3 regions of the Embleya sp. NPDC055664 genome follow, and region 3 is predicted to be linked to each of the others. Evidence: riboswitches for the same ligand, from Rfam matches in the RefSeq annotation. Region 3 holds a riboswitch; each other region holds the start of a gene.
The links. A riboswitch is a leader RNA that binds a small molecule or an ion and turns the genes downstream of it on or off. The one in region 3 is predicted to bind cobalamin.
Positions count from the first base shown of each region.

Region 1: it holds a riboswitch for cobalamin, as region 3 does, so the genes downstream of both, ACWGR4_RS05095 (ribonucleoside-diphosphate reductase subunit alpha) here and ACWGR4_RS47315 (cob(I)yrinic acid a,c-diamide adenosyltransferase) in region 3, are expected to answer to the same signal.
Region 2: it holds a riboswitch for cobalamin, as region 3 does, so the genes downstream of both, ACWGR4_RS12930 (energy-coupling factor ABC transporter permease) here and ACWGR4_RS47315 (cob(I)yrinic acid a,c-diamide adenosyltransferase) in region 3, are expected to answer to the same signal.

Region 1 is NZ_JBSHGZ010000002.1:431,080-438,273, reverse strand. It holds gene ACWGR4_RS05110 (MarR family winged helix-turn-helix transcriptional regulator) at 1-287, shown strand, start outside; gene ACWGR4_RS05105 (GNAT family N-acetyltransferase) at 293-1,117, shown strand; gene mug (G/U mismatch-specific DNA glycosylase) at 1,213-1,773, shown strand; cobalamin riboswitch at 2,554-2,807, shown strand; gene ACWGR4_RS05095 (ribonucleoside-diphosphate reductase subunit alpha) at 2,885-5,218, shown strand; gene ACWGR4_RS05090 (ribonucleotide-diphosphate reductase subunit beta) at 5,236-6,213, shown strand; gene ACWGR4_RS05085 (helix-turn-helix domain-containing protein) at 6,334-7,134, opposite strand.
Region 2 is NZ_JBSHGZ010000006.1:108,496-115,689, reverse strand. It holds gene ACWGR4_RS12955 (DNA-formamidopyrimidine glycosylase family protein) at 1-498, shown strand, start outside; gene ACWGR4_RS12950 (PP2C family protein-serine/threonine phosphatase) at 554-1,663, shown strand; gene ACWGR4_RS12945 (energy-coupling factor ABC transporter ATP-binding protein) at 1,676-2,515, opposite strand; gene cbiQ (cobalt ECF transporter T component CbiQ) at 2,512-3,255, opposite strand; gene ACWGR4_RS12935 (energy-coupling factor ABC transporter substrate-binding protein) at 3,259-3,639, opposite strand; gene ACWGR4_RS12930 (energy-coupling factor ABC transporter permease) at 3,636-4,349, opposite strand; cobalamin riboswitch at 4,378-4,587, opposite strand; gene ACWGR4_RS12925 (RDD family protein) at 4,761-5,306, opposite strand; gene ACWGR4_RS12920 (class II aldolase/adducin family protein) at 5,445-6,305, opposite strand; gene ACWGR4_RS12915 (roadblock/LC7 domain-containing protein) at 7,139-7,194, shown strand, end outside.
Region 3 is NZ_JBSHGZ010000071.1:2,406-9,599, reverse strand. It holds gene ACWGR4_RS47330 (ABC transporter ATP-binding protein) at 1-280, shown strand, start outside; gene ACWGR4_RS47325 (ECF transporter S component) at 277-1,176, shown strand; partial or broken gene ACWGR4_RS47320 (enoyl-CoA hydratase/isomerase family protein) at 1,405-1,791, opposite strand; gene ACWGR4_RS47315 (cob(I)yrinic acid a,c-diamide adenosyltransferase) at 1,929-2,522, opposite strand; cobalamin riboswitch at 2,584-2,709, opposite strand; cobalamin riboswitch at 3,122-3,256, shown strand; gene ACWGR4_RS47310 (prenyltransferase/squalene oxidase repeat-containing protein) at 3,387-4,484, shown strand; gene ACWGR4_RS47305 (SAM-dependent methyltransferase) at 4,992-5,804, shown strand; gene ACWGR4_RS47300 (FtsX-like permease family protein) at 5,926-7,194, opposite strand, start outside.

The DNA of each region.
Region 1 (7,194 bases), on a different contig from region 3:
CGCACCTGGTCGAACACGGCTGGGTGGCCCGCCGCCCGGACCCGCGCGACGGCCGGTCGGTACTGCTCGGACTCACCCCGCAGGGGCGCGCCGTGGTCGACCGGGCCACCGAGAGCTGCCTCGCGGTGATCGCCGAGCGGCTGGCCGACTGGCCGGACGAGGACGCCGAGCGACTGTCCGAACTCCTGGGCCGGTTGAAGGCGGGCTTCGGGGTGCACGCGGGCTTCGGAGGGAAAGCGGGCTTCGGACACCGGGCCGAACCGGTGCCGACGGCCGTGTCACACTGACCCGCATGCCGAAGTCCGCCGCGGAACTGCGCGCGCATTTGGAGATCTTCTACGACGCGGTGCCCCGCCGGTTCACCCGCACCGAGGCGATCGGCGCGCTGACGCTGTTCGTCCGGGAGGGCGAAGGGTGGCCCTACTATGCCCGACCCACGCTCGGCGGCCTCGCCGAGCCCACCGTCGCGGACGTGCGCGCGGTCCGGGCGCGGCAGAGAGAGTTGAAAGTGCCCGAGACGTTCGAATGGGTCCACGAGAGCACCCCCGCGTTGCGGGCGGCCGCGATCGAGGCCGAACTGCATGTACACGAGCACCCGCTGATGGTGCTCGACCCGGACGAACATCCGGCCGAGCGCCCGGATCTGCCGGACCTGGTGACGCTGCGGCGAATCCGCGCGGACGCCACCGACCTGGCGATCGTGCACAGCGTCGCGGCGATCGGCTTCGCCAATCCCGGCACCGCGCCCGGCTCCGACGGGCCCGCCGAGCGGGACACCGCGGCGCTGGGCCAGGATCCGGGCCTGCTGTCCTACCTCAACGAGCGGTTGCGCAGCGGCGAGACGGTGATGTTCGCGGCGTACAGCCCGGCCGGACCGCTGTGTGTCGGCAGTTACCAGCACCTGTACGACACGACCGAGATCGTCGGCGTGGCCACCCTGCCCGCGGCCCGGCGCAGCGGCCTCGCGGCGGCGGTGACCTGGGAGTTGGCCCGGCACGCGCTGGAGGGCGGGAGCGAGACGGTGTTCCTGAGCGCGGGGGACGAGGACGTCGCGCGGGTGTACGACCGGATCGGCTTCCGCTCGGTGGGGACGGCGATGATCGCGGAGGCGCCGTGAGCCGGCGGGACGAGGCGCGGATCGCCGAGGCGGGCGCGGAGCAGGCGGGCGCGGCGGGCGCGAAGACCGATGCCGCCGCGTCGATCGTGCTGCCGATCCCGCCCGGACGCAATCCCACCGCCGAGGAGTTGGCGGCCGCGCACGGTCGGAGCATCCCGGACGTGATCGCGCCGAACCTGCGGGTGCTGTTCTGCGGGATCAACCCGGGGCTCTGGTCGGGCGCCACCGGGCGGCACTTCGCCCGTCCCGGCAACCGGTTCTGGCCGGCCCTGTACGCCTCGGGCTTCACCCCGCGCCTGATCGAGCCCGCCGCGCAGCGCGAGTTGACCACGCTCGGCCTCGGCATCACCAACGTGGTGGCCCGAACCACCGCGCGCGCCGACGAGTTGACGAAGGAGGAGTACCGGGCCGGCGGCCTGGCGCTCACCGCGAAGGTACGCCGGTACCGACCGGCCTGGTTGGCGGTGCTTGGCATCGGTGCGTACCGCACCGGCTTCGGCCGCCCCAAGGCGGTGGTCGGCCGCCAGCCGGAGACGATCGACGACACCGGAATCTGGGTACTCCCCAACCCCAGCGGCCTGAACGCCCACTGGACGGCCGCGGCCCTCGCCGAAGCCTTCACCGCCCTGCGCACCACGGCCTACCCGCCCGAATAGGAGGGCCGCGCGCGGGGGCGCCATCCGTGCCGCCCACCATGTGCGGCGGCGACCGGGGGTCGTCGTGGGCGACCCGACCCGGGGCGGGGCCGTCAATCGACCGGGTGGCATCACCCGGTTGGTGGTTACTTCGCGCCTCCTCGTGAGGTTGGGCCGGCATGAAGATCCTGCGGGCCCCGTATGGGCCGTGGCCCACCGAGACGTTCGAGACTCCCGTCTACGAGGCGTTGGTCGCCGAATGGCGCGACTCGGGCCGGGAGGTACCCCGGCCGACGGACCGACCGCAAGGCAGCCCGCCCCGACCCGCCCGCCCACCCGGACCGGGCCCGCGCACACGTCGCCCGTGAGCCGGCCGGCAACGGCGGCGTGATCCGGGCCCGGAGGCGACCCGGCTCGTCCCGACCCGAGGGCCGGAGCCGCCGATCCGCTCCGCGTGAATCGGCCGGCCGCGGCGCGATGTGCTTCGTGTCACGCGCCCTCCGACACGCCCGGCGAGGAAGGAATTTGCCGGCCGATCGGTGCGGCGGCCGACGCGCGATCCACCGTCGATCCGGTCCGCCCCCGCCGTGCTCCCGCCGACCCCGGCCCCGTTCCACGCGGCCCGCGCAGGCCCGGTGGGGCCGGACGGGCGCCGGGGGAGCGGGCGTTCGGGGCGCTCGACGCGCGTCGCATTGCTCGCCGGTCGTACCACCGGGGCACGTCTCCGGCGAACCGTGACACGCCGGGAATCGGGACGCGACACAACACCTGGGGGTGCAACGACCACCCCGCCACTACATATATGCTCTGCGACGCAGCTGGTTCGCCCGACCGAAGTTTCCGGGAAGGCGAGGCAAGAGGGAATCCGGTGCGAGGCCGGAACTGCCCCCGCAGCGGTGAGCGGGAACGAAAGTCGTCATAGAGCGCCGGACGCCGAAAGGCGCACGGGAAGCGACGACCGCTAGGCACTCCGCGGACCACCGAGCACACGCCGTGCCCGGCGGTGCCCCGGCATGCCCGCGAGTCCGAATACCTGCCGGCTGCCCGCGCCTTCGGGCGTGGGGTCACCTGTACGTACGAGCTCGCGAGGAGAGAGCACGTGACCGTTGTGGACAGCGTGGGCGCGACCCGGATGCGGGTCGACGAGAGCCCCGAGGACCGCCTTGCCACCCTGGTGCGCACCCAGGCGCGCGATCTGCCGGAGGTCGATCCGGATCGGGTCGTCCGCCGGGTCGTCGCGGGTCTGAACGAGGGTGCGGACCGCGGCGCGGCGGCCGACCTGGCCGTGCGCACCGCCGCCGAGCTGATCGCCGAGGAGCCCGCCTACTCGCGGCTCGCCGCGCGCCTGCTGGCCGGCCGGATCGCCGACGAGGCCGCCGAGGCCGGCGTCGCCTCCTTCAGCGCCGGCATCGCGCTCGGTCACCGCGAGGGCATCATCGGCGCGGACACCGCGGCGTTCGTCGCCGCGCACGCCGCCGAGCTGGACGCCGCCGTCGACGCCGACGGCGACCGCCGCTTCGAGTACTTCGGTCTGCGCACCGTCTACGACCGCTACCTGCTGCGCCACCCCGTCTCGCGCAAGGTGGTCGAGACCCCGCAGCACTTCCTGCTGCGCGTGGCGTGCGGACTGTCCAAGGAGCCCGGCGAGGCGATCGGCTTCTACCGGCTGATGTCCTCGCTGGCCTACCTGCCCAGCTCGCCGACGTTGTTCAACTCCGGCACCGTGCACACCCAGATGTCCTCGTGCTACCTGCTCGACTCGCCCAAGGACGAGCTGGAGTCGATCTACGACATGTACGGGCGCATCGCCCGGCTGTCGAAGTTCGCCGGCGGCATCGGCGTGGCCTGGTCGCGGGTGCGTTCGCGCGGCTCGCTGATCCGGGGCACCAACGGGCACTCCAACGGCATCGTGCCGTGGCTGAAGACCCTCGACTCGTCGGTGGCCGCGGTCAACCAGGGCGGCCGGCGCAAGGGCGCGGCCTGCGTGTACCTGGAGACCTGGCACCCCGACATCCTGGAGTTCCTCGAACTGCGGGAGAACACCGGTGAGGACGCGCGTCGCGCGCACAACCTCAACCTGGCCAACTGGGTGCCGGACCTGTTCATGCGGCGCGTCGAGGAGGACGGCGTCTGGTCGCTGTTCGACCCGAACGAGCTGCCCGAGCTGCCCGACCTGTGGGGCGCCGAGTTCGACAAGGTGTACGAAGCCGCCGAGCGGGACGGCCGGTTCGTCCGGCAGATGCCCGCGCGCGACCTGTACGCCCGGATGATGCGCACGCTCGCGCAGACCGGCAACGGCTGGATGACCTTCAAGGACGCCGCCAACCGGACCTGCAACCAGGCCGCCGAGCCGGGCAACGTGGTGCACCTGTCCAACCTGTGCACCGAGATCCTGGAGGTCACCAGCGACGGCGAGACCGCCGTGTGCAACCTCGGCTCCGTCAACCTCGGCGCGCACGTGGTCGCCGGCGAGGGTATGGACTGGGACAAGCTGCGCGCCACCGTGCGCACCGCGGTGATCTTCCTCGACCGTGTGATCGACATCAACTACTACCCGACCGACCAGGCCGCCGCGTCCAACCCGCGCTGGCGCCCGGTGGGCCTGGGACTGATGGGCCTGCAGGACGTGTTCTTCACGCTGGGCCTGCCGTTCGACTCGGCCGAGGCGCGCGAGTTGTCCACGCTGATCTCCGAGGAGATCTACCTCACCGCCCTGGAGACCTCCTCGGCGCTCGCCGAGGTACACGGCCCGCACCCGGCCTACGCCGAGACGCACGCCGCGCGGGGCCGGCTCCAGCCGGACCTGTGGGAGGGCGTGTACCCGACGCAGACCAAGCGCTGGGACGCGCTGCGCACCCGCGTGGCCGCGCACGGGCTGCGCAACTCGCTGCTCGTGGCGATCGCGCCGACCGCGACCATCGCCTCCATCGCGGGCGCCTACGAGTGCATCGAGCCGCAGGTGTCCAACCTGTTCAAGCGCGAGACGCTGTCCGGCGAGTTCCTGCAGATCAACGGCTACCTGGTGCGCGAGCTCAAGGCCCGCGGCCTGTGGACCCCCGAGGTGCGCGACCGGATCAAGCGCGCCGAGGGCTCGGTTCAGGGCATCGCCGAACTCCCGGAGGACGTACGGGAGTTGTACCGCACCGCGTGGGAGCTGCCGCAGCGTGCGCTGATCGACCTGGCGGCGGCCCGCTCGCCGTACATCGACCAGTCGCAGTCGCTGAACCTGTTCATGGCCGACCCGACCATCGGCAAGCTGTCCTCGATGTACCGCTACGCGTGGTCCACCGGTCTCAAGACCACGTACTACCTGCGCTCGCGCCCCGCGACGCGGATCCAGCAGGCGACCGTGCCCGCGCAGGCGTCCGCCGCGCCGGTCGAGGAGATCTCGGACCTCGCCCCCTCCGATGTCGAGATTATCGCCTGCTCGCTGGAGAACCCCGAAGCATGTGAGGCGTGCACGTGAGCCTGCTCGATCCCGGAATGAACCTCACGCTGCGCCCGATGCGGTATCCGGACTTCTACGAGAAGTACCGGGCGGCGATCCGCAACACCTGGACGGTCGAAGAGGTCGACCTGCACAGCGACCTCGCCGACCTGGACAAGCTCAGCCCGGCGGAGCGGCACCTCGTGCAGCGCCTGGTCGCGTTCTTCGCGACCGGCGACACGATCGTGGCGAACAACCTGGTGCTGAACCTGTACCGGCACATCAACTCGCCCGAGGGCCGGCTGTACCTGTCGCGGCAGCTCTTCGAAGAGGCCGTCCATGTGCAGTTCTACCTGACGCTGCTCGACACCTACATGCCCGACCACGAGGAGCGCGAGCAGGCGTTCGCCGCGGTCGAGCACATCCCGTCGATCCGGCGCAAGGCGGAGTTCTGCTTCCGCTGGATCGACTCGGCGATGGGCCTGGACCGGCTCGAATCGCGGGACGACCGGCGGCAGTTCCTGCTCAACCTGATCTGCTTCGCGGCGTGCATCGAGGGGCTGTTCTTCTACGGCGCCTTCGCCTACGTGTACTTCCTGCGCTCGCGCGGGCTGCTCAACGGCCTCGCCTCGGGGACCAACTGGGTCTTCCGCGACGAGTCCGCGCACATGGACTTCGCGTTCTCCGTGGTCGAGACGGTGCGGGCCGAGGAGCCCGACCTGTTCGACGACGAACTCGCCGAGGACGTACGGCGGATGCTGGCCGAGGCGGTGGACGCGGAGACGGCGTTCGCCGAGGACCTGCTCCAGGGCGGGGTGTCCGGGATGACCGTCGCCGACATGCGCTCCTACCTGGAGCACGTGGCCGACCGGCGGCTGGCCCAGCTGGGCATGGCGCCGATGTACGGCTCGGCGAACCCGTTCGGCTTCATGGAACTCCAGGACGTGCAGGAGCTGTCCAACTTCTTCGAGCGGCGGGTGTCGGCCTACCAGGTCGCGGTCACCGGATCGGTCTCCTTCGACGAGGACTTCTGACCCGGGTCCGCGTGCCCGGGTACACACCACCGCCGTGCCGTCCCGATTCCGGGGCGGCACGGCGGTTTCGTGCGTTTCGGGGCCGGCCGGCCGCGCCGGTTCCGCTCGGCCCGCCCGGGCTCACGAGCGTTCGGCGGCGCGGCGGCGCAAAGCGGTCGCGGTCGCCTCGTCGGCGGGCAGGAACGCCTCCAGGTGGAGTTCGGACACGGTGACGTCGGTCGCCGTCGCGAACGAGGTGAGGGTGGTGAGCAGGCGCAACTCGCCCCCGCTCGCCGGGTCCCGCAACCGCAGCGGCACCGCGAAGCCGAGGTGGTCGGGGCCCGGTTCCACGTTCGGGACGTAGCCGCGCAGCTCCTCGATGAACGTGTCGAGCAGCGGATCGGGGCTGCGCAGCGCCCGGGCCCGCATGTTCTCGATGATGTGATGGCCCCACGCGGCCAGGTTCTCCACCCGTGTCGCCATGCCCCGCGGATGCAGCATCAGCCGCAACATGTTCATCGGCTGCCCGAGCAGTTCCGGGGCCGCGCCGTCGGTGAGCACGTCGATCGCCGCGTTGGCCGCCACGATCTGCCCGTACGGCCGCAGCACCATCGCCGGATAGGGCAGATGGCCCTCGATCACCGCGCTCAGCGCCTCCTGGACCGGCCGCATCATCGGGGCGTCCCAATCGGACTCGGGGAACACCGGCGCGAAGCCGGCGGTGTGCAACAGCGCGTTGCGCTCGCGCAGCGACAGTTCCAGGGATTCGGCGAGCCGGATGATCATGGTCCGGCCGGGCCGGGACCGACCGCTCTCGATGAAGCTCAGGTGCCGCTGGGAGGTTTCCGCGCGCGCGGCCAGCTCCAGCTGGCTCAGCCGCCGAGCGGTACGCCAGCGCCGCAGTTCGGCGGGGAAATCCGGGCCGTGGGTGATCGTGCTCATGGGGCAGTTCTAGGCAGTGCGAGCACCGCGGGCAATTCCCTTGCGGGAATTGTCCTGTCG
Region 2 (7,194 bases), on a different contig from region 3:
GCGTGCCGGCTCCTGGAGCGGGCCGAGAAGGACGCGGTGCACGCCCGGCTCGGTCCCGATCCGCTGCGCGAGGACGCCGACCCGGCCGCGGCCTGGCGGCGCATCGAGCGCAGCGCGAAGCCGATCGGTGCGCTGCTGATGGAGCAGGACGTGCTCGCGGGTGTGGGCAACGTCTACCGCGCCGAGGTGCTGTTCCGCTTCGGGGTGGACCCCAAGCTGCCGGGCAAACGGCTGGCGCGGGCCACCTGGGACGCGATGTGGGCCGATCTGGTGCTGCTGATGCACGAGGGTGTGCGGCTGGGTCGGATCGACACGGTGCGGCCCGAGCACACGCCCGAGGCGATGGGTCGCGAGCCGCGCAAGGACGACCACGGCGGCGAGGTGTACGTCTACCGGCGCACCGACGCGCCCTGCCTGATCTGTGAAACCCCGGTGCGGACCGCCGAGTTGGTCGGACGGAATCTGTTCTGGTGTCCCACCTGCCAACCGTCGGCGTAACCTCCGGTTGGTTCCCGTTCGGTAGTGTCGCGGGGTGGCCGCGCCGACGAGCAGGATGAACCGGGCAAGCCGGACGGGCAGGCGGGCGGCGCTGGCTCGCCGGGGCCGCCGGTTCGTGGCCTGGCTGCGGCATCGGGTGTTCCCCTCCGACCGCTTCGCGCTGGCCGGTCTGCTGGTCGCGGTCACCGCGTGCGGGCTGCTCTCCGATCTGAACGGCGACTGGTTCCCGGCGACCGCACCGGTGCTGCCGATCCTGGTCGGCGGCCTGGTGCTGCGCATGCCCAGCCTGCTGCTGCTCTACGCGGCGACCGCCGGGGTGCTGGTCGCGGAGGACCGGGTGCACGACCCCGACGAGGTCACCGCCGGCTCCGTCCTGGTGGTCGCGGCGGTCGCCGGCATCGTGTTGCTGATGGCCCGGATGCGGACCCGGTTGGGCGTGCAGTGGACGCGCGGCGAGTCGATGTTGTTCGACCTGCGCGACCGGTTGCGGGCACAGGGCGAGATGCCGGTGTTGCCGCCGCAGTGGCACACCGAGGTGGTGTTGCGACCGGCCGGCGGGCAGTCGTTCTCCGGCGACTTCCTGGTCGCCGCCCGCAGTTCGACCGGTGGGCGGGTGCTCGAAGTGGTGCTCGTCGACGTCTCCGGCAAGGGGCTGGCGGCGGGGACGCGGGCGCTGATGCTCTCCGGTGCGTTCGGCGGGCTGCTCGGGTCGCTGCCGCCGCACAAATTCCTGCCGGCCGCCAACGACTACCTGCTCCGCCAGGAATGGGCCGAGGGCTTCGCGACGGCGGTGCACGTGGTGCTCGACCTGGAGTCGGGCGAGTACGAGTTGTTGTCGGCGGGCCACCCGCCGGGCGTGCACTGGATCGCCGGGACCGGGCGGTGGCGGGTGGTCGAGGCGGTCGGCCCGCTCCTGGGCGTGCTCGACGACGCCGCGTTCGAGGGGGCGCGCGGCCGACTGGACCACGGTGACGCGCTGCTGTTGTTCACCGACGGCATGGTGGAACTGCCCGGCGAGGACATCGCCACCGGCATCGACCGGTTCCTGGGCGAGGCGGAGCGGCTGGTCCGGGACGACTTCCACGACGCGGCGCGGCGGATCGTGGCGGCGGCCGGGCGCAACGTGGGCGACGACCGCGCGGTGGTGCTGCTGCGCCGACGCTGAGCCCGGCCGCGGTCAGTGCGTACGTGGCCGCGCGGGCGGCGCCAGGGCGCTCAGTTCGGCCGGGGTCCGGGGCAGCGTGCCGGGCGGGGCCACCCCGTGGGCGATCAGTACCGCGGCCACCGCGTGCGCCCAAGTCGGCCGCAGGCTCGCCGCGGCCAGCAGCGTGGTGTCCGCGAGCAGCTCCGCGGCCGGCCCGGTGTGCAGCCGCCCGTCGGCGAGCACGGCCGCGTCGTCGGCCCAGCGCAGCGCCAGGTCCACGTCGTGGGTGGCCATCACCACCGTCGTCCCGGCCGCACGCAGCTCGGCGAGCGTGTCGAGCAGCGCCTCCTGACCGGCCGGATCCAGGCCCGCCGTCGGCTCGTCCAGGACCAGCACCTGCGGCCGCATGGCGATCGCGCCGGCGATCGCGACCCGCTTGCGCTGCCCGAAGGACAGCAGGTGCACCGGCCGCGCGGCCAGGCCGGCGATGCCCAGCGCGGCCAACGCCTCGGCCACCCGCGAGCGCACCTCCTCCGGCGCGAGCCCGAGGTTCAGCGGCCCGAACGAGACGTCCTGGGCCACCGACGCGGAGAACAGCTGGTCGTCGGGATCCTGCACGACCAGCTGCACCACCCGGCGCAGTTCGGCAAGTCCCTTGCGGTCGTGCCGAATCGGCGTGCCGTGCAGCTCCACCCGACCCGAACCCGGCACCAGGCCACCGGTCAACAGCCGCAGCAGCGTGGTCTTGCCGCTGCCGTTCGGCCCGAGCAGGGCCAGCGCCCGGCCCGCCGGAACGGCCAGGGACAACCCGCTCAGCACCGGCGGCCCGTCCTCGTAGGCGTAGCCGACCTCTCGTACCCGCAGCGGAATCACGGCATCACCGATCCCAGAAGAAGAGTGGCGACGACGACCGCCGCCACGAGGAGTACGGACCGGGCCATGAAGCCACGCGAGACGGGCACCTCGTCCACGAGCACCCGCAACCGCCCGTCGTAGCCGCGCCCGGCCAGCCCTTCCTCCAGCCGCCGGGCCCGCGCGAAGGCGTGGACGAACACCGCCGACCCGAGCCCGGCGACCGAGCGCCACCGGGCCCGCCGGGTGCGATGCCCGAGCCGCCCGGCCTGGGCCTGGTTGATCCGGGCGGTGGTGTCGTAGAGCAGGAACAACATCCGGTACATCACCGCCGCCACGTCCACCACGGCCGCCGGCACACCCACCCGAGTCAGCCGGGGCAGGACGTCCGACAGCGGCGTGGTGAACGCGAACAACAACATCGCCAACCCGGCCGCACCGGAGCGGGCCACCAACTCGCCCGCGTGGCGCGGCCCGTCCGGCGCCCAGCCGACGCCGTCCGCGCGGATCGACACGAGCAGGGTCAGCGCGCCGGTCACCGCGAATCCCAGCGGCGCACGGGCCGCCCGCCACAGTCGTCGGGCGGGCACCTCGGCGAAGCCGAGCGCGATGGTCAGCACGGTGACCGCGACCAGCACCGCGCCGGGCCACGGCGGCAGCGCCACCGCGCACCCGAGCAGCCCGAAGGAGAGCACGGCCTTGTCGGCCGGGTGGCGGCGGCGCCAGGCACTGGCGTGCGCCGCCGCGTCGATCGGCAACACGGGTCAGCGACCCGGGACCGATACCGGGTCCTGCGCGGCGGTCGGGTCGGGGCCCGGGCCCGACTCGTCGGGGGTGTCGCTCGCCTCGGGCGCGAGCTTTCGGCGGGTGCGCTTGACGCCGAACATGTACCCGACCACACCCGCGCCGAGCGCGGCCTGGAGTGCGAACAGGCCGGACTCGATCTCGCCGGACGGCGGCTCGTACAGCGGGCTGAACCACGGCTTGTAGTCGGGGTCGTTTTCGGTGATCGCGGTCTCGGCCCGGGTGTCGGAGCCGGTGAACGGCTCGTCCTTGTCGTCGCCCATGCCGAACACCACGGGCAGCGCCGCGAGCAGCACCACGGCCAGCACGATCAGCAGGTTGATCTTCGTCGAGCGCTTCACTTGCTCTTCTCCTCCTCGCGCACGGGCCGCGCGTCGCTCAGCACGCCGAGGCGGACCAGGTCACCGCGACTCGACTGGCGCAGCAGGCGCACCACCAGGACGGTCAGCAGGCCCTCGCTGATCGCCAGCGGGATCTGGGTGAGCGAGAAGATGCCGCCGAACTTGGCCAGCGCGCCCGGGAATCCGCTGTCCGGGTCGGGGAAGGCGAGGGCGAGCTGCACGCTGGTGACGCAGTAGGTGCTCAGGTCCGCGACGAACGCGCCGGCGAACACCGCGACGTCCAGCGGCATGGTGCCGCCGCGCCGGTCCAGGAGCGAGCGGGCGAGCCGGTATGCGCCGTAGCCGGCCCAGGGGCCGACGATCGCCATCGAGAACACGTTCGCGCCGAGCGTGGTCAACCCGCCGTGGGCGAGCAACAGCGCCTGGAAGAGCAGGGTGATCGTGCCGAGCACCGCCATGATCGGCGGCCGGAACAGGATGGCGCCCAGGCCGGTGCCGGTGGGATGCGAGCAACTACCGGTGACGGATGGGATCTTCAGCGCGGACAGTACGAACGAGAAGGCGCCGGACGCACCGAGCAGCAGGGTGTTCTCGGGCCGGTCGCGCACCTCACGGGTGAGCGCGCGGGCGCCGTGGACGACGAACGGGGTCGACGCGACGCCCCAGGCGGCGGCGTGTTCCCAGGGCAGATAACCCTCGGCGATATGCATGAGGAAGGGTCCCTCTCCAACACCTCGTGGACGGACGATCGCCGTGGCCGGTCTCCTGGCTGACGGGTCGTGCGTTCACGTGCTCCGCCTTCCCGGGTCCGCGACAGCGGTCCCAGTGGCTTCCCGAGGCGACGAATCAACGTTTCCGCGGGGGTGGAGGAGAACTTCCCGATCACAGTGGCGAGGGCCGCGCCGGCATCGAACCGGCTTCCCGAGCACCACGGCGAGCCGACACTAGTGGTCGAGTGGACATGGCGACAAGGTGGCATCTGCAAACCGTGCGCAAGACCACAAGGCGGGCGGAGCGGCGGAGCAATAGCCGCATTCCGGGGCGGCGCGCGACGACCCGTCGGGGCGGGGCACGCTCGCGATCGTGGGACCGGGCGCCCTGCCCGAGAGGGAAGCGGGGCCTCAGCCCAGTCCGGGGCCGCGCCCACGGACCACCAGGGTGCCGGCGACCCGGTCGCCGACCCGCTGGCCCCGCTCGCTGGTGAGCACCGCGACCAACCCGATCACACCGAGCGCGAACGCGTCGACGCACAACAGCACCCAGCGGATCGCCAGTTGGCGCCGCCCGGCCCGACCGCCGGACACGTCGACCACACGGATCCCGAACACCTGCATGCCCCAGGTGCGCCCGTCGTGCTCGGCGGGCCGCAGCACCCAGTACCAGAACAGGATCGCCACCGCGACCACGAGCACACCGGCGGTGATCGTCGCGGTGAGCGGACCGCTGCGGATCGAACCGTCGGGGTGGGTGGGCAGCAGCACGAACAGGAACATCGCCGCGCCGGGCAGCAGCGCGGAGGCGATCACGTCCACCACGAACTGGCCGATCCGCCGGTACAGCACCGACGGGCCGACCCGATGTTCGATCGTCGGCAGCCACACCCGGGCGCGCGGCCCGACGGGATGGGCCGAGCGCGCGAACCGCTGCGGAAGGCTCCGTTCGTACATGCTGTTGTACTTTCCGCAACCGGGCGGGTTGACTCCCGGCACGGCCGATCTCGCCGAGATTGCGCCCGGTCGGCGGACAGCGGGCCCGACCGGGCGGCGGCGAAATGATCATCGATCGGCGGGATCGACCGAAAACGATCAGATCGTCATCGGGCCGTCGACTCCGAACAGGTCCGGCTCGGAGCGGCTGATCACGTCGTACAACGGCTTGTAGTTGATCCACGCCACCGTGTCGTTGCCGAGCTGCTCCCGGGTCAGCCGCGCGTTCTCCGGCGAGATCGGTCGCAGTTCGCCGGCCGCCTGGGCCAACAACTGGACCTGGCATGAGCGCTCCATGGTGATGAACCACCACGCCGCCGCGTCCACCGACTGTCCGACGGTGAGCAGACCGTGGTTGCGCAGGATCAGCGCCTTGCGCGAGCCGAGCGTCTTGGCGATCCGCCGTCCCTCCTCGGCGTCGAGCACCACGCCCGCGTAGTCGTCGAAGAGTTCGTGGTCCTCGTAGAACGGACACACGTCCTGGGTGATCGGCTCGAGCCGGATCCCGAGCGCGGACAATGCGCGTCCGTGCGTGGAGTGGCTGTGCGCCGCGGCGACCACGTCCGGGCGGGCCGCGTGGATCTGCGAGTGGATCGCGAACGCGGCCTGGTTGACGTGGAACCGGCCCTCGACGACCTGCCCCTCGTGGTTGACCAGGATCAGATCGTCCACGGTGATGTGCTTGAACGACATCCCGAACGGGTTGACCCAGAAGTGGTCTACGAACTCGGGGTCGCGCGCGGTGATGTGCCCGGCCACCCCCTCCTCGAAGCCGAACCGGCCGAACAGCCGCAGCGCCGCGGTCAGTCGCTCCTTGCGGTGCCGGCGCTCCTGCTCGACGGTTTCGAACGTGGGCGGCAGCGCGAAGCTCAGGTCGGTGGGCGAGACCGGTCGCGGCGGCGCCGACCGCTCGGTGCCCGGCGGGCCGTCCTGGGGGCGGGGCGCATCGGTGGCGGACATGTCCATCTCCTCGGACTCGGGGCGCGCAGGGGTGCCGCCGACGCTACCCGCGAGTCACATCCGGGGACAGCCTTGCGCGGGCGCCGGATCGCGCGGGGTCGGGGCGGCGAGCCGGTGCGCGCGGGCCGAGGCGGTGCACGCGGGCCCGGGAGCACGAGGACCGGGATTCTAGCGCGCGAAAGTCGTGCGGATCGGGTTTCCGGCAATTAATCGAATATTGCCCACGACCGCCTTCGGGCCACTCCTACGCTGCCGTTCAGCGAGTCCGGGAGGTCGAGTCCGAAGCAGTCGAGCTCGAATTCCCGGACCCGCTCGAAGGCGACGGGAAAAGTACGCGCGGACGTATACAGGGGGAAGGGGCGCGTGAGGTGAGCGGCGGGGGAGTGCATTCCACGGAGGTCGCGAATATCGGCGTACGGCCACCCGCGGGGGCGCCCGGATCCGGCCGGGGCGACGGGGTGGGGTCGCGGGCCAGGACCGAGGCGGGCCGCCGGGGCACGCCCGCGCGAGCGCCCGCGTCCAGGAGCCCGATCGCGAGGAGTTGGGCGGAGATGGCACCACCCCCACGCCGATCCAGACCGTCCCGGCGCAGATCAGCCGACCCGCCGACCGGATCCGATCCCGGGCGGGCCCCATCGATCGAGGTGGATGTCATCGAAGCAGTCGAGGCCGATCCCCCCGCACCGACCGAGGTCGAACCGATCGCAGCGATCGAGGCGACCAAGGTCGGCGGGCCGCTCCCGAGCGATCCGGACCCGGGACCGGCCGGGTCCGGCGACGAGCCCGTCGGAGTCCACCGGAAAGCCGCACCGCCGATCGCCCCGGAGGCAATCATGGCCAATATGGAAACGGCCCTCAAGGAAGCAATGACGATCGAGGGTGCCGTGGG
Region 3 (7,194 bases):
CGACGTCGAATTCGTCGCCCAAGTCGCCGACCGCGTGGTGGTGATGGCCGAAGGCGACATCGTCGCCGACGGTCCGACCGCCGAAGTCGTAGTCTCCTCGCCCGCGTTCGCACCCCAGGTGGCCAAGATTCTCGCACCGGCCGAATGGCTGACCGTCACCGATGTCGGCAACGCCCTTGCGGATACGGACATCAGCGACCGGGAGTCCGCCTCCGAGGACGGCGTCCCGACCGCACGCGACGCTCGCGCATCCGCCGCAGACAGGGAGCCCACCGGATGACGACCGTCACCGACACGCGCAAACGCACCAACGCGATCCGAATCACCCCGCGTACCGCGATCGTGCTCACCATCGCCTCGATCGCGGGCCTGGCCATGTTCCTGTGGCCGCTGTTCGCTTCCCCCTCCCCCGAATCGGCCGCGCACTCGGGCGACGCGCCGCTCATCTTCGCCGGCACCCTGCCGTTCGTGGTCGCGGTGGTGCTGGCCGAACTCACCAGCGGCGGGCTCGACTCCAAGGCGCTGGCCATGCTCGGCGTGCTCTCCGCGATCAACGCGGCACTGCGTCCGCTGGGCGCCGGCACCGCCGGGATCGAGACGGTGTTCTTCATGCTCGTCCTGGCCGGACGCGTGTTCGGCCCCGGGTTCGGATTCGTGCTCGGCTGCACCTCACTGTTCGCCTCCGCCCTGCTCACCGCCGGCGTGGGCCCGTGGTTGCCGTTTCAAATGCTGGCTTCCGCCTGGGTCGGACTCGGCGCGGGCCTGTTGCCCCGGCGGGTGCGCGGGCGGCGCGAGATCGTCATGCTCGCCTGCTACGGCGTCTTCGCCGCCTACGCGTTCGGGTTCCTCATGAACATGTGGTTCTGGCCGTTCCTCGCCGACTCCGAATCCATGGTCGGCCCGGCCTTCGTCCCCGGCGACGGCATCCTGGACAACCTGCGCCGGTTCTTCGTGTTCACCGTGCTCACCTCGACCTTCGGATGGGACACCGGCCGCGCCATCACCAACTGCCTCGCGATCGTCCTCGTCGGCCCGGCGGTGCTGGCCGCCCTGCGGCGCGCATCCCGCAAGGCGGCCTTCGAGGCACCAATCGTGTTCGAACCCGCCCCGGCCGACAACGGCCTTACGCAGGTCGGCACCGCGACCACCACCAAGCCGACGAAGCCCGCCCCATAGCTGCGTTCCGTATGTGGCGCCTACCGCCTCTGCCTTGCGCCCACCGCCCGGAGCAGACGACACCGCAGACATTCGGGATCCCCGCATTCGTCCTGCATCGACTCCGGATCCTTCCCATCCCCCGTATGTTTCAGTTCCCGAGCCATCGACAGCAGACTCTCCACCGCGGATGTCGGTGAGGGCATGCGATCGGGACGGCGGACGGCTGGGCAACCGCCGTGCGTTCTCGGCGAGTTCGCCCGAGGGCGCCGGGTCGGCGAAGCGGCCGAGGACGTCGGCCGGCGTCCCGGTGGCCAACGCCTCGATCGCCGCGTCCAGGCGGTGCGAGGGCACGAAGTGGTCGGCGAGGCCGCAGGCGATCGCGTCGCCCGCGCCGATGGCGGAGCCGGTCAGCGCCAGGGGCGTACCCGACTCGCCGGGGGCTCGGGCGAGCAGGTGGGTGCCGCCGACGTCGGGGACGAAGCCGATGCCGGTCTCGGGCATGGCGATCGTCGAGCGCTCGGTGACGATGCGCACCTTCCCATGCGCGGAGATGCCGACGCCGCCGCCCATCACGATGCCGTCCATGACGGCGACGTAGGTCTTGGGGTAGCGGGCGATGCGGGCGTTGAGCCTTGCCACCCGGCCGCGGCGGCGGCCGGGTGGCAAGTCCGGGAACGCAATTCGGGTTGTCTCCCGAGCGAGTCGTTCGTGCCGCCACACCCTGCGAGAACCGGTGCGATATCGGCCGGCGGAACGGTGGCGGCGCGATGTCAGCGGTTGCGGCCGGGACTCCACAGCACGTCGCCGCGCCCGCCGTCGTTGGCCAACCGCGCGAGAATGAACAGCAGGTCCGACAAACGGTTCAGATAGCGGACGCACACCGGGTTCACCGTTGCCGCCTCCCCGCCGGACAACTCCGTGTCCGTCTCGATCAGCGCCCACGCCGAGCGTTCCGCCCGGCGGGCGGCCGTCCGCGCCGTGTGCAGGAGCGCCGCGCCGGGCGTACCGCCCGGCAGTACGAACGACCGCAAGGGCTCGAGCCGTTCGTTGAACGTGTCGCACAAACGCTCGAGGCGGGATACGTCCTCGTCCCGGACCCGCAGGCGTTCGTCTCCGTCGCGGATCGGAGCGCACAGGTCCGCGCCCACGTCGAACAGGTCGTGCTGGATGCCTTCCAGGACGTTCCGCAACTCCGCGTCCAGGCAGCCCAGCGCGAGCGCCACGCCGATGGCGGCGTTGGTCTCGTCGGTGTCGGCATAGGCGACGATCCGAGGATCGGTCTTACGGACACGGGAGTTGTCGCCCAACGCGGTCGTGCCCGCGTCGCCCGTGCGAGTGTAGATACGGCTCAGCACCACAGACATGGCGAACCACCGGCCTCTCTCGGGGAAATCCGCCCCGGTTGTATCGAGGTGGCGACGACGTGAGTCTCCTGGCTCTCGGATCAACACTTCCCCCGGCCTTCCAACCCCGAAGCGGGGCCGTGGCCTTGACGGGAGTCGCTCCCCGATCACAGTGGCGGGACCGCACCGGAATCGCACCGGTTTCCTCGGCTTCGCCGTCGCACAGCAGGCCACAGCATGACACGCGGCCCTCGCCGGCACCAGACCCGACCCGGGACCTCCTGCCACGGGCAACCGCACTCCTGCTCGACCGGGGCGCACCACACACGTGCAGCGTTTCCGAGACGGCGCCACCCACCAACACACGGGCCCCGCCTGACACCGCTCGGCCGCTGAGCCGCTTCCTCGGTGCCCGCCCCCACGTCGACCCCGGTCGAGAGGCGGCGTGTGACTACTGAAGCCTCAAGGAGGATTTCCGGGTTCCGCGTCGGATCCATCCTTCATGTACCGGCGATCTTGTTGGCCGGAAAGAGAGTTCCGTCCGGAGTGAGCGGTCCGTAGAGTGCGGGATCTGCAGGTCTGAGCAGTCGACGTACCGATTTCGGGCGTCTTCATCTGTTTCGATCGTCTTGTGTGACGACTCGCAGTAGCTCCGACGACGGGGGAAGTCCGGTGTGAATCCGGCGCTGACCCGCAGCGGTGATCCGTCCCTCCCGACGGCGAGCCCGAATGCCCGTCGCCGCAGTGTTCGTCTCCCATCCCCGTCGTGGTCCGCGGGACGGAGCCCCAGCGACCCGTGCGTCGGGACGGTGCCGCCGTCGGTGTGCCCGCTCGGCCGCCGGGTCTCCCGGGTCCGCCGTGCCATGGGCCCGGAAAGGCACCGTGATGACGCTCACCCGACCCGGACGCCGGATCGCCGCGCTGTTCGGCGGACTGGCCCTCGCCGGTACGGCCGCCCTGATCCCGTCCACCGCCGTGGCGGCTCCACCGACGACCGACACGACGCCCCAGGCAAACGTGTCCATACTCTCCGGCAACCGCACCCAGGCCGCGGCGGGATGGCTGGCCCGGCAACTCGTCGACGGCGAACGCTTCGAGACCACCTTCGACGGAGTGACCTACCCCGACCAGGGCCTGACGATCGACGCGATCTTCGCATTCGCCGCAGCCGGGGTCGCCGACGACAACGGAGCCAAGGCCACCACGTGGCTCGCCCGCCCGGAGATCCTGTCCGGGTACATCGGCGACGGCACCACCAACGCCTACGCCGGAGCCACCGCCAAGATCCTCCTCGCCGCCGAGGTACGCGGTGTCGACCCCACCTCGTTCGGCGGCGTGGACCTCCCGGCCCGACTGCTCTCGTTGCAAAAGCCTTCCGGCCGCTTCACCGACACCTCGCCGTGGGGCGACTACAGCAACGCCTTCAGCCAGTCCCTCGCGCTCCTGGCGCTCGACCGCACTGCGGCCGGCGCCCCCGCCGCCGCGGTGGACTTCCTGGCCGACGCACACTGCGCCGACGGCGGATTCCCCCTCGACTACGGTCTGTCCACCTGCACCAGCGACGCCGACTCGACCGCGATGAGCGTGCAGGCGCTGGCCGCCACCGGGCGCCACCAGGAAGCGGCCGCCGGACTGAACTGGCTCGCCTCACACCAGCTTTCCGACGGCGGCTTCGGTACGGTGGGCGCGACCACCTCGAACGCCGACAGCACCGGCCTGGCCGCCCAGGCCCTGCTCTCGTCCTGGCGCGTGATACCGGGCCTGACCGCCCGGCACTTCCTGACCGAACGTCAGGTCGGTTGCTCGGCATCCACGGCCACGCGAGGCGCGATCGCCTACGACACCGGCGGGTACAACCCCGCCACCGCCACCAGGGCCACCGCTCAGGCGGTTCTCGGCCTGGCCGGCACCGGCTTCGCCGACCTGAGCAGCGCGGGCGCTCACCGGAACGCCCCCACACTGCACTGCCCCACCACACCCTGACCGGACGAGCCGGCGGCCACCGTCGACACGGTAGCCGCTGCCTCGACAGGTGCGGGCGTCGGTCCCGGGGGCCCTCCTGCCGAGGCGGCGAGCATGTCGCGACAACAGCACCCCTCTCAGGGCCCTCTCACGCATTGGGAATCACGCGGCATCGAAAATCCCCATGACACCCGGACAGGAAAGCGTCCAGCCCAAGGTTTCTGCACCGACGGGCACGGCAGGAACGCCCGTTCGAGCACTGGGGGTCAAGGGGCACGACGGTGTTCAAGAGGCGCCGGCCAGGGCAAAAGCCCAGGTCGGCGCCTCTTGCAGATTTCGACCACCTTCCATGGGCACGCACAACACTCACTGCGTCGCCGACACGCGTGGCGACACGGTCGGTGGCGGTGAACCGATTGGTCGGCGCCTGGCACAATGGTTCGGGAACGGGTTCGAAGGCGCTTGGGCGCGCAGCCTTTCGTTCGGGATGCACCGGGTGAACGGCGGACAGGAAAAGGGACCACCGTCGTGAGCGAGAATCGACCGTCCGAGGGCCAGCCGATCTCGGGGCCCGACGTCGCGCACAACGCCCGGGTCTGGAATCACTGGCTGGGCGGCAAGGACAACTACCCGATCGACCGCAAGGTCGGCGACCACGTCACGAGCATGTTCCCGAGCATCGGCGAAGTCGCCCGCGCGGACCGGGAGTTCCTGGGTCGCGCGGTGCGCTTCCTGGCCGGTGAGGCCGGGATGGACCAGTTCCTCGACATCGGTACCGGGCTGCCCACCGCCGACAACACGCACGAGGTCGCCCAGCGGGTGAATCCCGCCGCGCGGATCGTCTACGTGGACAACGACCCGCTCGTCCTGGCGCACGCCCGGGCGCTGCTCACCAGCACCCCCGAGGGTGCCACCGACTACATCCACGCCGACGCGCACCACCCCGACGCCATCGTCGCGGACGCGAAGGCGACGCTGGACTTCGACCGCCCGGTGGCGGTGATGCTGCTCGGCAGCCTCAACTTCATCCTCGACACCGACACCGCCGTGGACATCGTCGGCCGGTTGATGGCCGCCGTACCGTCCGGCAGCCACCTGGTGATCACCCATCCGACCACCGAACTCGGCGGCGAGGGCAACGTCGAGGCCATGCGGTTCTGGAACGAGAACGCCACGCCGCCGATCACCGCCCGCAGCCTCGCCGAGTTCACCCGCTTTTTCGCCGGCCTGGACCTGCTCGACCCGGGCATCGTCTCCTGCGCCCGCTGGCGAGCCGCCCCCGTCGACGGCGAACTCCCGCCGATCGTCCCGCAGTTCGGCGCGGTCGCCCGCAAGCCCTGACCCCGTCACGCGCAGCTTTGACGAACACACTACGGCGGCGTCGGGCCCGAAGTCTCCGACCCCGACGCCGCCGCGCGTTCAGCCATACCGTGCGCAGCTCCGTCCGCCCACTTCGCCCCGTCTACTCCGTCCGCAACCCGTCCGGCCGCATCATCCGCCACAGCGGCGGCAGACTCAGCGCCGTGACCAACAGCACCACACCCGCACCGATACCGGTCATCGACGCCAGCCCGGCCCAGTCCACCCCGAACGGACGTTGCGCCATGCCGAGCAGCGCCGCGCCCAACGCCACCCCGGTGCCCGCCGCGAGGAACAGGCCGAGCACGACCGGGATCGCCGTCTGGTACAGGATCGACCAGCTCAACGTGCTGCGCCTGGTGCCGAACGCAACCAGGACCGACAACAACTTCCGCCGCTCGCGCAGCTGTTCCAGCATGGTCACCAGCAGGCTCGCGCCGATCATCAGCAGCACCACCGTCGAGCCGATGAACAGCGCGGTGCGCACATTCGCGAACCGCCGGGACTCGTGGGTCTCGTTCAGCGTGTACACCTGCGCCAACGGATCCACCCGGGCCATGGCGTTGCGCGCCAGGTCGCTCGCGTCCCGCACCGCGAGGTCGAGCGCCAAGGTCATCGAGTACGTCAGCTGCCGGCTCACGGCCGCCGGCACCGCGCCGGGCGTCGCCAACACCCCGTCGGGGGCGATCCCGCTCCCGTCCGCCCGACCCGGGACCGTGCGCGCGGCCGCGGGGATCACCCACGGCGTGAGCACGGGCGTCGCACGCGGGCCGTGGCCCATGTCGATGACCACGTTCTTCCCGGGCACCGGCCGCATGCTCCCGACGGAACTCGACGTGCGCGGGTCGACGACGAACGTGTCCCCGTCCGCACATCCCTCGATCCGGGCCAACTCGCGCAACGTGTCACACGTCCCGATCGTCAACGACGCGCCCGGACCGGGCTCGTCGCCCGGCTCGGCCAGGCGGGTGGAGGATCGCCAAAACGCGCTGCGCACCCCCGTCGTCTCCCGGATCTGCCCGGCGATCCGCTCGATTCCCTCGGTGCCCACCGGCGCGTCGGAGCTCACCGAGAGTTGGGCCCGCGTCGTATCCGCGCCGGTCTCCTTGGTGTAGTCGTTCTCGATCCCCAGGAAGAGCATCTGGAGCGCGATCGCCCCCGCCACCGCGACCGCGATGCCGTTGACCGCCCGGGCCGCCGAAGTGCTGCCCACCTGGAGCCGCCGGACCGCCAGTTGCCACGGCACCCGACCGGCACCGAGCCGGGCCACCACCGTCTCCACGAGCCAGGGCAGCAGCGCGTTGACCCCGAGCAGGAGCAGCACCACGCCGAGCACGACCTGTCCCCGGTTGAACTCCCCGCTCTCCGATCC